Regions from separate parts of the Sphingomonas sp. MM-1 genome, predicted to be linked through region 1. Evidence: riboswitches for the same ligand, from Rfam matches in the RefSeq annotation. Region 1 holds a riboswitch; the other holds the start of a gene.
What was found. Region 1 has a riboswitch for cobalamin ahead of bluB (5,6-dimethylbenzimidazole synthase). Riboswitches for the same ligand answer to the same signal wherever they lie in the genome.
Positions count from the first base shown of each region.

Region 2: it holds a riboswitch for cobalamin, as region 1 does, so the genes downstream of both, G432_RS15725 (TonB-dependent receptor plug domain-containing protein) here and bluB (5,6-dimethylbenzimidazole synthase) in region 1, are expected to answer to the same signal.

Region 1 is NC_020561.1:1,599,729-1,605,879, forward strand. It holds gene G432_RS07760 (FecCD family ABC transporter permease) at 1-41, opposite strand, end outside; gene G432_RS07765 (ABC transporter substrate-binding protein) at 122-973, shown strand; gene bluB (5,6-dimethylbenzimidazole synthase) at 954-1,619, opposite strand; cobalamin riboswitch at 1,716-1,921, opposite strand; gene G432_RS07775 (DUF1428 domain-containing protein) at 1,967-2,320, opposite strand; gene G432_RS07780 (alkylphosphonate utilization protein) at 2,504-2,812, shown strand; gene G432_RS07785 (VOC family protein) at 2,839-3,264, shown strand; gene G432_RS07790 (2'-5' RNA ligase family protein) at 3,268-3,843, opposite strand; gene G432_RS07795 (hypothetical protein) at 3,959-4,321, opposite strand; gene G432_RS07800 (PEPxxWA-CTERM sorting domain-containing protein) at 4,573-5,118, shown strand; gene G432_RS07805 (metallophosphoesterase family protein) at 5,164-5,946, opposite strand; gene G432_RS07810 (hypothetical protein) at 5,950-6,151, opposite strand, start outside.
Region 2 is NC_020561.1:3,279,490-3,285,640, reverse strand. It holds gene G432_RS15735 (HoxN/HupN/NixA family nickel/cobalt transporter) at 1-956, opposite strand, end outside; gene G432_RS15730 (PepSY domain-containing protein) at 953-2,455, opposite strand; gene G432_RS15725 (TonB-dependent receptor plug domain-containing protein) at 2,470-4,449, opposite strand; cobalamin riboswitch at 4,624-4,869, opposite strand; gene G432_RS15720 (hypothetical protein) at 4,971-5,393, opposite strand; gene G432_RS15715 (sterol desaturase family protein) at 5,390-6,151, opposite strand, start outside.

The sequences.
Region 1 (6,151 bases):
ACGAGCAGGCCGAGCCCACCGAGCAGAAGCAGCCGGTTCATGCCCACATCCCCAAATCCGATGCTCCATCCCATGGATCGCCGCTTGTGCCCCGGCCGGCAACTTGCCATGCCGGCGCGCGATGAAAGCGATCGTCCTTCGCCTCGCGGCCATGTCCGCCGCCTGCCTGCCGATGACGGCCGGCGCCGCAAGCGGACCGCCGCAGCGGATCGTTTCGCTCAACCTCTGCGCCGATCAATATCTGATGGCGCTGGCCGATCCGGGGCAGATCGCCGCGCTTTCCGCCTTCGCCCGCGATCCGGCGATGTCGGCCGGCGCGGCGCTGGCCGCCCGGCTGCCGGTGGCGCGCGGCAATGCCGAAGACGTGCTTTCGCGCAAGCCCGACCTGATCCTCGCCAGCCCCTATCGCCGGCGCGAGCTGCTGGCCGCGATCAAGGGCGGGGAGCGGATCACCGTCAACCTGCCGCCGGCCGAAAGCTATGCCGATATCCTGGCCCAGATCCGGCTGGTGGCGGCCGCCGTGGGACATCCAGATCGCGGCGAGGCGCTGATCCGGCGGATGGAGGCCGATCTGGCGATCATCCCCGCGAACGGGCACGGCCAGGTCGCCGCTTATTACCAGCGGCGCGGCTACATGACCGGCACGGGCACGCTGATCGACGACCTGATGGCGCGGGTGGGGCTGGTCAATCTGGCCGGCAAGCTGGGCAAGGGCCCGCTGGCGCGGGTTTCGCTGGAGGAGATGGTGGCGGCCGCGCCCGATTATCTGATCGTCGAAAGCGCGACCGGCACCGTCGCCGACCAGGGCACCGAGATGCTGCACCATCCGGCGCTCAGCCGCATTGCGCGCATCGCCCTGCCCCAGGCATGGACGGTGTGCGGCGGCCCCGCTTATGTGACGGCGGCGCGCAGCCTGGCCGAGCAGGTCGGCCGCATCCGCGGCGCACGGCAGCTCAGCGCGCAACGACGTTGACCCGCCAGTCCTGCCGGCCCTGCCAGCCCCGCCGTTCAAGCTCGGGCACGTCGGAGGCCGCCAGCGGATAGCCGATGCAGAGCAGGGCGATCATCCGCCAGCGATCGGGCAGGTCGAGCATGGCGCGGACCGCCGCCGGATCGACGATCGATACCCAGCCGAGGCCGATGCCCCGCGTCCGCGCCGCGAGCCACAGCGTGTGGATCGCCATCACCGTGGAATAAGCCAGCGCCTCCGGCATGGTGGCGATGCCGAGGCCGTGCCCGGCCTCCGGCCCGTCATCCGAGAAGACCGCCAGCACGCCGGGCGCCTCGCGCAGGCCGTGGAGCTTGAGCGAGCGATAGAGATCCAGCCGGGCGGCATCGGCAACAAGCGCCGCCTCCGCCCGCCGCGCTTCCGCATCGGCATGGTCCGCCAGGGCCGCGCGCAGCGCGGTCGAATCGACGGTGACGAAGCGCCAAGGCTGGGCATTGCCGACCGAGGGCGCAAGCTGCGCGAGCGCCAGCAGCTCATCGAGCAGGCCGGGTGGCAGCGGATCGGGCCGGAAATGGCGCACGTCGCGCCGCCAGGCCAGAAGCTGGCCCAGCCCGTGCCGGAACCCTTCATCGAAATGCGGCCCGTCCGCGCCGCCCGCCGTCCCGTCCAAATGCTCCCTCCCGCCCAAACGACCGCGACGGCATCGCCCGCCGCCCCACGTCGCCCAGACGGAGCACCGCGCCACGGCCAGTCCCTGGGCCGGGGCAAGAGCGACATCACGCCGGCAGGTCTCCTGGCTCGCGGGTCAGGGCCGGGCGGGCCGCCTTCTCGGGGAGGATATCCCCAATGGCATGTGGCCCACGGGCTCGCCGCTTACAGTTGCAGGGTCAGCCGCGGAATGAGGCGGAAAACCCGCCCGCACCGCATTCCCTTTCGAAGCCCCCGAAGGGGCACCGGCGCGTGTGCCCTGCGCCTTATCCTGTTCGCCGGCTTTCGCCAATCACATCTCGACGCGGCTCACAGCTCCACGATCGAACGGAAGCCGCCGAAGATCATCCGCCGGGGATCGAAGGGCGCCTGATTCATCTGGCCCTTCAGCCGGGGATCGGCCATCACCTTGGCGTTGATCGCATCCCGCGCCTCGCGGGACGGATAGGTGATCCACGAGAATATGGTGGTCTCGCCCTCCTTCTGCTGCACGGCGCGGGGGAAGGAGGTCAGCTCGCCATAAGGCACGTCGTCCGCCACGCATTCGACATAGGCGATCGCGCCATGCTCCTTCCACACCTCCCCGGCGCGGACGGCCATCTCGCGATATTCGTCGATCTTCTCGACCGGCACGGCAAGCACATATCCATCGACATAGGGCATCACGGCATCCTCTCCATGGCCGCCGCAGCGAAGGACGGCGGCGCGCATCTTCCGGCATGGGCAAGGCAACGGCCGGGCGGAGCCGGCGGTTCCCGGCGGGCGGGACGGATGCTATGCTGCGCGGGTGGCGGGAAGCGGCCGGTGCCGCTAGGGCTTCCCGCTTCAAGGACAAGGTGGAACGACATGAGCGGCGACGAAGACTATATCTATGACGAGGCGACGGGCGAATGGATCAGCCCGGCGGAAGCGGCGGCCCGCCCGACCGCGGCCGATGGCGGCGTCGAGGTGCGCGACGCGGTGGGCAATGTGCTGGCGGACGGCGACCAGGTGACGCTGATCAAGGACCTGAAGGTGAAGGGCGCGAACCAGACGCTGAAGCGCGGGACGCTCATCAAGTCGATCCGGCTGACCGGCGACCCGCAGGAGATCGATTGCCGCCACGACGGCATCAAGGGCCTGGTGCTGCGCGCGGAGTTCGTGAAGAAGCGCTGAGGCATAGCCGCGACAGGGAGATCGATATGGCCGGAACCAATCGCGGGGCATTCCACCATATCGACCTGTGCGTGAGCGATATCGAGGCATCGATCCGCGTCTATGGCCCGGTGCTGGAATATATGGGCTACCGCCGGGTATCCGGCGGCAGCGGCGCGGAATGGGACCTGCCGGCCGAGGGACGCGGCGCGTCGCTGGGGCTCATCCCCTGCGATCCGGCGCTGAAGGACCATGGCTATCGCCGCTATGCGCCCGGCGTGCAGCATATCGCCTGGCGGGCGGAAAGCCGCGAGGATGTGGACCGGCTCCACGCCCTGCTGGTGGAGCAGGGGATCAAGGTGCTCGATCCGCCGGCGCATTATCCCCAATATTCGGGCGATTATTATGCCCTGTTCTTCGAGGACCTGGACGGCATCAAGCTGGAATATGCCCATACGCCGGGCTGGCTCTGAGCATCAGAACAGGCTGAGCTGCGGCCCCGGATCGGCCCTGAGCGGCCAGCGGCCCAATATGCGATGGCGGGTGAGGCCGACGAGGCTGTGGACCAGCACCAGCTCGCGCGCCACCCAGCGATAGCCCTCGACCGCCTCGGTGAAGGGGGCGCCGATGCGGTAGAAGAGGGTGAGGTGCGGGCTGAAGCCATAGCCTTCGCGCGGCATCACGCCCGCCCTCCGCAGCCCGGCATCGATCTGGCGGTGGAGATCGCCAAGCGCCCGGTTGCGCTTGCCCGGCCGCAACGCCACCGATCGGTTGCTGCCGACCACCCGATCGAGATCGATCGCGACCGGCGCCGCCCGGATCGCCTCCCCCACCGCCGCCAGCGGCTGTTCGAGCCATTCGGGATAGCTGGCATGATCGTCGAGGATCGCCATCGTCATGTGCAGATGCTCCATCCGCACCCGATGATGATCGCCGCCGCGCCGGAGCGCTTCCTGATCGATCCTGTAGGCCTGCACCACCGGCGGCAGCAGGGCATAGAAGAAGCGGTGGCGGACCGGATCGACGGACCCGGCCGGACTGGCGACGGACATGGCACGCACCCGAATCGAACATCATGGATGTTCATGATATGTTCTCAACCGCGATTGTCCAGCCCGGCGGGATCGGGCGGATCCGTCCATCCGCCCGATCCCGTCGCGCCTCGGCTCAGGGCGTGCCGGTCCCGCCGGTGGCGGCCTCCAGCTCGGCGGCGTTGGTGACCTGGGCGATCCCGGCCTTGCCGAGGATGATGACCCAGCGGCCGCCATCTTCGCAGGTGGCGACCCAGCTCGGCGCATCCTTGATCGGCGCGATCGCGGTGGATTCGCGCACCTGCTGGCAGGGGCGGCCGGCATCATGGATGGCGCGGTAGAATACGGCGTTGCGCTCATTCTCCGTCATGCCATGCAGCCGCTCCGCATAGTCGCCTTCGGGAACGACGATGTTGGTGGTGGCCTTCTCCTCCTGTTTCGGGCCGCAGGCCACCAGCGGCAAGGCAAGCAAGGCAACGGCGATAATCGGCCTGACCATCCTGAACCCTCCTCTGTCGCGGGGCGCCGACGAACCAGGCCCCGGTTCCACCAGCGTAACGATGCTGGGGCCAAGTGGTTGCGCCCGCCCCGCCGCACGCCGCCGCGCGGACGGCCTTGATGCCGGTGCCCGGCCCGTTCCGAAAAACAGGGTTAACAAATCGTTAGGATCGTCACGCTGGAGTCACGGGCGGCCGCTAACCCTCGGCGGAATTCGTGGTGGGGCCATGAGTTCCGCATTGGGAGACAGACATGAAGACGATCGTATCTACGCTCGGGCTGCTGACCGCTCTTGCCTCGGGAGGCGCCGCACAGGCCGCGGCCGTGGTGCAGACCTATAATTTCCAGGGCCTCCTGAACGACAATTCGAAGACGGTGACGGGCAGCTTCACCCTCCTCCAGGACGCCGACACCCAGACCGCTTCGCTGGAAAGCATCGCCTTCACCATCGGATCGACCGTCTACACGACCGCGACCGCCTTCCTGTCGCCGAACAACGCCAAGGGCAGCCCAGACGCCTTCATCCTGTGGGGCAACGTCAACAATCCGTTCGGGCAAGGCGTGCAGGGCACGACCGAGGATTTCTACCTGACGTTCAACCCCTTCACGCTCAAGACCTGGGATCTGGCTTATTCCGAGGCGGGCGTAGCCGTGAAGCATTCGACCGGCGCCAACCTGACGCTGGCGATCCCCGCCGCGGTTCCTGAACCCGCCAGCTGGGCGATGATGATCGCGGGCTTCGGCCTGACGGGCGCGGCGATGCGCCGCCGCCCGCGCACCTCCGTTTCCTTCGCCTGAGATATCGGTTGGCCCGCGCCGCCATTGCGGTGGCGCGGGCCTCCATCAGGACAGGCGCTCTTCCGCCCCGAACTGGATCGCCTGGATCCCGCCATCCTCCAGCCGCAGGGCCGTCAGCACGCCGGTCTGGTAGGCGCCGGTATCGATGCCGATGCGGTGGGGGCCGATATCCGGGCGCGCGTCCGCCCAGCTATGGCCGTGGACGATGATCTTTTCATGCGGGCCGGCGGCGTCGAGAAAATCGCGGCGGATCCAGAGGAGGTCGTCCTCGTCCTGCCGGTCGAGCGCAATGCCGGGGCGGATGCCGGCATGGACGAAGGCGTAATCGCCGAGGCTGACGATCAGCTCGAGCCGCTGGAGCAGGCGGAGATGGCCGGCGGGCATCCGATCCAGAAGCTCGTTACGCGCGCGGCGGAAATCCTGCGGGCCGAGATCGGCGGCGGGCGGCGCCACGCCATAGGAGGCGAGCGTCGCCACCCCGCCAAATTCCAGCCAGCCCTCGCCATCCTCCGGCATTTCCAGGAAATCGAGCAGCGCCTGTTCGTGATTGCCCTTGAGCAGATGAAGCTCGAACCCTGCGCGCCGATCCAGCCAGCAGAGCGCGTCGAGCACCTCGGCGGATTGCGGGCCGCGATCGATATAGTCGCCGCAGAAGATGAGGATCGGCCGGCGCCCCGCGCCGCGACCAGCGATGTCCTCCATGACGCGGCCGAGCAAGCCGCAAAGCTGATCGTAGCAGCCATGGACGTCGCCGATCGCATAGACCAGCCCGCCCTCGACACTGCCCGGCCGGACCGGCGCGGCGGAAGGCGGAGGGGCCAAGGCCATCGTTCAGCGCCCCATGCGGGCCTGATCGCTGAGAGAGGCGAGTTCTTCGGCGAGCGCCCGATAGCTGCCGATCAGGTAGCGCGGCTCGTCCGACGATCGATTGCGGAGCCGCGCCCAGCGCTTGCGATAGGAGATGAGGGTCGAACGTTCCACGCCGGTGCGGATGGCATCGGCATAGGCATCGCGCAGGCCCCGGTCCGCCGCC
Region 2 (6,151 bases), 1.7 Mb from region 1:
AACAGGCCGATGATGAGGAAACCGAGCATGTTGAATTGTTCGGAAAGCGCCGCGGCCCCCGCCCAGGGTGCGCCGGTCAGCCCGAATTTCTCGGAAAGCAGCGCCGCCGTCTGGATGCCGCCGATCACCAGCGCGACCAGCGCCGAAACCAGCGTGATCGTCATGTTGTAGTAAAGCTTGCGGATCGGCTTCACGAACGCCCATTCATAGGCGCCCAGCATGATCGCCCCGTCGGCGGTGTCGATCAGCGCCATGCCGACCGCGAACAGCACCGGCAGCACCAGCACCGTGCCCAGCGATATGCCGTCCGCCGCATGCGCGCCGGAAAGGCCCAGTATCGCCACCTCGGTCGCGGTATCGAACCCCAGCCCGAACAGGAAGCCCAGCGGCGCCATGTGCCAGCTCTTGCGGACGAGGCGGAACAGCGGGCGGAATATCCGCGCCAGCAGGCCGCGTCCGGCCAGCAGCATGTCGAGGTCCTCCTCCACATAGGCGCCGCCGTTCCGCACCTGGCGGAACCGCTCCCATACGCTGCGCAGGATCACCAGGTTCATGATCGCGATGGCGAACAGGAAGCCCGCCGATATGATCGTGGCGATCACGCCCCCGGTCTCGCCCAGCGCCTCGAAATCGGCAAGCGTGCTGGCGGCGATCGCGATGGCGGTCGCCGCGATCAGCACGATCGCCGAATGGCCGATCGCGAACCACAGGCCCACCGCCACCGGCCGCTGCCCGTCCTGCATCAGCTTGCGGGTCACATTGTCGATCGCGGCGATATGATCGGCATCCACGGCATGGCGCAGGCCCAGGCTGTAGGCGAGGAACGCGGTGCCCAGCATCACCGGATTGCCGGCGAACACCGCCCAGGCCCAGATCCAGGCGGCGATGTTGGCGGCGATCAGCCCCGCGAACAGCAGGGTGATCCGCCGCCGGATGGGCGAGGAGGCGTTGGTCATGGCGTTGCTCCCTCGATGGCGATGATGCGTGCGCCGTGCCGGCGGCGCCTGCGGTTGCGGACCCTGCGGAAATCGCGGCCCACCGCGCGGAAGCCCATCCACGTCCCCGTGGCGCAGACGAGGGTCACGGCCGCCAGCAGCGGCAGCACCACGATGTCGCGGATCGGGCGGAGGCGCAGCGCCGGCAGGTCCAGGCTGTGGAGGCCGTCCATCAGCCAGCGGAAGGCCCGGCCGTTGCCGTCGAAGGCCCGGATCAGCCGGCCGGTGGCGGGATCGATGTAGAGCCGCGTCCGCTCGGCATCGTCCAGCACCGCCCGCCACACCGGCAGCGTCACGGGATATTTGTGGGCGTAATAATAATCGTCCTCGCCGCGCATCAGCTCCAGCGCGGCCACCGGCGGCCCGCTCGCCAGCGCGGCCGCCAGCTCGTCCCGGGCCAGCGGCGCCGGCCGCCCGTCGCCGCCCAGCCGGATGCGGCGGCCATTGGCGAAGACGGCGGCCAGGTAGGTCCGCCCGCCAAGCGGCGCCGTCTCCAGCCGCACCGTGCCCGGCGGCAGGGCGGGCAGCCGGCCGATCGCGGCGGCCACATCGCCCCAGCGCATCGGCCCGGCCAGCCGCTCGCGCTCGGCAAATCCCGCCTCGCTCTCCAGGAAGCCCCAGGGGTTCATCGAAAGCAGCCCGCTCGCCACCCAGCTCAGCGTCAGCAGGCCGAAGAACAGGCCCGCCATGTGATGCCACCACCAGAGCCCGCGATAAGGCGATGCGATCCGGCCCCGCCGGTTGCGGCGCAGGCGGGCGATGCCCACCCACAAGCCCGTCACGGTCAGGAAACAGCCGGTGAACGCGCTCCAGATCACCACCTGGGACCAGAGCGCCCCGTCCTGCCGCAGCAGCGTCGGGTAGAGCCAGTGCGGCACCGCCCCCAGCCAGCCCCAGAAGCGCTCGGCCCGGCTGGTCTGCTGCACCACCTCGCCCGATGCGGCCACATAGGCGGTGGCGCCGCCGGCATAATCGATGCGGTGCATCGGCTGGTGGCGGCGGAAGGTCTGCACCGTCCACTGGTCCATGCCCGTGGGCACCGCCGCCAGCGCATCGCCGCCGATGCCGTAATGGCGGCCGAAGGACCGGCCCACCGCCAGCGCCTCCGCTTCGGAAAGGCCATCGATCGGCCGGCCGGTCGCAAGGTCGATATTGGCCGGCATCGCCCGCATCTGCGCGATCGGCCGGCCGGGATCGATGGCGGGCGTGGCGCGCAGCACCGCCCGGCCCGCCATCATCTCCACCCGTGCGGCGGAAAGCGGCATGTCCGCCGGCAGCCCGGCATGGGCCAGCGCCGCCGCCGGCAGGTTCAGGGGGGCCAGCCCCCTGATCTGCTCGTCGGGCATCAGTCGGGGATAGTCCCAATAGAGCATGACGAAGCCGGACAGGCACCAGATCGTCATCACCAGCCCCACCGCCACGCCCAGCCAGCGGTGGAGGAACAGGATGGGTCGCAGCATCGCGCCCTCCCCGCTCAGAAGCTCAGGCCATAGCTTGCCCGCAGCGTGCGGGGCACGCCGCGCACGCCGTAGAGGAAGCGGCCGCTGCCATCGTCGCGCGGTGCGGTGCGGTAGCCGCTCGTCGCATATTCCCTGTCGAACAGATTCTCGATGTTGATGCCCACGCGGTGCCGGCGGGCGTCGCCGTCCGGGTAGAAATGCAGGCCGATGTCGACCAGCGCGTAATTGCCGTAGTTGCGGCGGCCGAAGCCCGGCAGCGTCGACCGGGCATCCCCAACCCAGTTCACGGTGACGTTGGCGCCGAACGGCAACCCGGCTGGCGCATAGGCGATGGCACCGCTGGCGAACTGCTTGGGCGTCCGATCGCGCTGTCGGTCCGACCCGGCGTTGCGCGACCGGGTATAGCTGTAGCTGGCGCTCAACTGCCAGCCGTCGCCCAGCGCCGCGGCCGCCTGCGCATCCACGCCGCGCACCTTCACCCGCCCGTCGGAATTCATGAAGATGCCGTCGGGATAGGCCGGGTCGTCGTAGCTCACGTCGATCAGATTATCGATCCGCCGCGCGAACAGGCCCGCCTGCCAGCTGACCGCGCCGCCCGCGAACGGCAGCTTGCCGCCCAGCGTGGCGTTGAGGTTCAGGCTCTCCTCGGGCGCGAGGTTGGGGTTGCCCTTCTCGCAGCAGGGATCGATCTGGTAGAGTTGCGAGGCATCGGGCAGCAGGAAGGATGTGCCGCCCACGCCTTCGACATAGAGATCGTCGCTGATGTCGAACCGGCCGGTGACGTTCCACACCGTCTTCTTCGCCCCGCCGGTCTCGTTGTAGCGCAGGCCCGCCGCCAGCCGCGCGCGGCGCGAAAGATCGTCCGTCGTGCGCACCTGGAAGATGCCGGCATGCACATTCTCGCGCGTCTTGCCGATCAGCAGCACATCATCGCGGCCGTTGAATTTCTGGTAATCATAGCCGACCAGATATTCGAGGCCGCGATGCGGCCGCATCTTCACCAGTGCGCTGGCGCCGTAATCGCGATATCCCCAGAAGGTGCCGGGCGGGAAGATGGTGATCGGCTCGCCCGTCGCCAGATCGTTGCGGATCTGCACATAGGCGGTCTTCCAGTCGTGATAATAGCCCTTCAGGAAGAACTGGATCGCGTCGCTGCCGGTATAGTCCAGCCGGACGCTGGCGATCTCCTCGTTGCGATCGTTGCGGCTCTCGCGCACCAGCGTGGCGTTGGCGTTGTCCAGGTTCGCTTCGGTGTGCTGATATTGCAGGTTCAGGGCGATATCGCCGCCGAAATCATATTGATATTTGCCGCCGACGGACCAGACGTCATAGCCGCGCCTGCGGTCGGTGGCGCTGGGTTCCATCTCGGTGAACGGGCGATATCCCTCCGCCCGGTTGTGCGATGCATAGGCCACGAACCGGTGCCGGCCGATGCTGCCCCGCACATAGCCGTCCAGGCTGGTGCCCGCCCGGCTGTCGACGCTGCCATTGGCCTGGCCGTTGAAATCGTCGGTGAACGATCGGGTGACGACGTTGATCACGCCCGCCGCCGCCTGCGTGCCGTAGAACAGGCTCTCTCCGCCCTTCAGCACCTCCACCCGCTCGATCATGCTGGCGGGCAGCGTGTCGTTGGGCGATGTGCCGCCATAAAGCCGGTTGTTGATGCGGATGCCGTCGACGGTCCACAGCACGTCCTTGGTGCGCGATCCCTGCAAGGCCAGGTCGACATAGCTGAACGGCCCGCTCGCCGGGCGGATATAGAGGCCGGGCACGGATTGCAGCGCCGTCGCCACGTCCATGGCCCCGCTGTCGCGCACCTGCCGTTCGGTGACGACCTCGATCGCGCTGCCGTAGCGCGCAATCTCCTGCGGCAGGGTCTGCTCCAGCCCCGCGCCGGTGACGATGATGTCCTCCATCTCCCCGGCGTGGGCGATCTGGCTGGAACAGGCGATGACGGCGGCAAGCGCCGCCCTGGAAACGAATTGGGAATACATCCGGGCAAGGCCCCCGTCCGGCGTCAGCGAACCTGACGGGAGCGTCCGCGCGAACGGCCGGCGCGCATGGCCGGCGAACGCCATTGGCGCCGGGCACGCGAACCGGTGCGGCCCCCGCCGCACATGCGTCGCTCAGACGGAGTTCCGTGCCACGGCCAGCCCCTGGGCCACAGCAAGAGCGACCAGACGCCGGCAGGTCTCCTGGCTCGCGGGTCATCGCTTGATGCACGGCCTTCCCAGGCCTCGCATGATTTAGCGTCCGGCCCAGTGGCTGCCCGCCCCGGTCATCGGGGGCAGGCGATATGCATCGCGCTCGCCGCTTACAGTTGCAGGGACAGCCGCGGATTTGGGCAGCCGAGGCCGCCCGCACCGCATTCCCTATTAAGCCCCTCTCGGGGCACCGGCGCGATCATGAAGGCATCGTTTCGGATGCCTTCGCGCAGTTCCTTAGGAAAATATGGGGGAATGTCCAACCCTTTTCGGGTGGAGGGGAAGCGCTCCGGGCGCCGCCCCTTGCCCGTTCAGCTCCAGGCGTTCCACACCAGCGCCAGGAAGCCGGCGCCGAAGGCGAGGTTCAGGATCGGCAGCCCCTTGAGCGCCTCCCGCGATTCCGGCCTGGCGAAGCGGCGGGCGACCATGCTGGGCGTCCACAGCAGCCACAGCTCGGCCGTGGCGACGGTGATCAGCGCGGCGATGCCCGCCCAATAGCCGTAATCGGCCATCACCATGTCGCGCGCGCTGAGCGGCGCCACCGGCACCGCGCCGGTCATCATCAGGCCCACCGTCATCGGCACGGCCAGCACCAGCGGCAGCAGCAGCGCGGGATGGGCGATGAAGCCGGCCAGCCGGCTGCCCTCCAGCGCCGGCACCGAAAGGCGCAGGCTCGCCAGCAGCGCGAGAAAGGCGATGACGGCCGCGATCGTCCAGGCGTCCGGCGGCGTCATTCCGCCGCCTCCAGCCCGGCCGCCGGCCGCATGCCCTTGCCCGGCCCGTCCGCCTCGAAGGTCTTGCCCGGCTTGCCGAACAGCACGTTCAGCCTGGTCCGCCAATCCGGCGCGGCGCGGAAATCGCGGGCGAGGTAGCGGAATTCATGCAGCAGGATCGTGCCGGGATTGTTCGAATTCACCGGCCGCGTCAGGCCGTAGACGGGCGGCGTATGATCTTCCAGCCGCTGATAGGTGCCGAACACATGGTCCCAGATGTTCAGAAGCCCGCCATAGTTGCGATCGATGTAGAGCGGGTTGCTGGCATGGTGCACGGCATGGTTGCTGGGCGTGCAGAACAGCCATTCGAACCAGGGCGCGAACCGGCCGACCCGCTCGGTATGGCAGAGCGACTGGAAGGCCGGCGCGCTCATCGCGATCAGCACCAGCACCAGCGGGTTGAAGCCCAGCAGCGCCAGCGGCCCCCAGGCGATGAAGCGATACACGGTCGAAAAGGGCGTGTGCCGCAGGTTGACGGTGAAGTCGTAGATCTCGGCCGAATGGTGGATCGAATGGTCCGCCCACAGGATGCGCACCTCATGGCCGATGCGGTGGAACCAGTAATAGCCGAATTCGCCGACGAGGAAGTAGATGGGCAGCGTCCACAGCTCCACCGGCACGCGCAGCGGCGTGATGTTGTAGAGCATGAACATTCCCGCGATCAGCAGCCCGTTCAGGATCACCGCCTCCAGGAGCGGGCCGAAGGGGAACAGCACGAT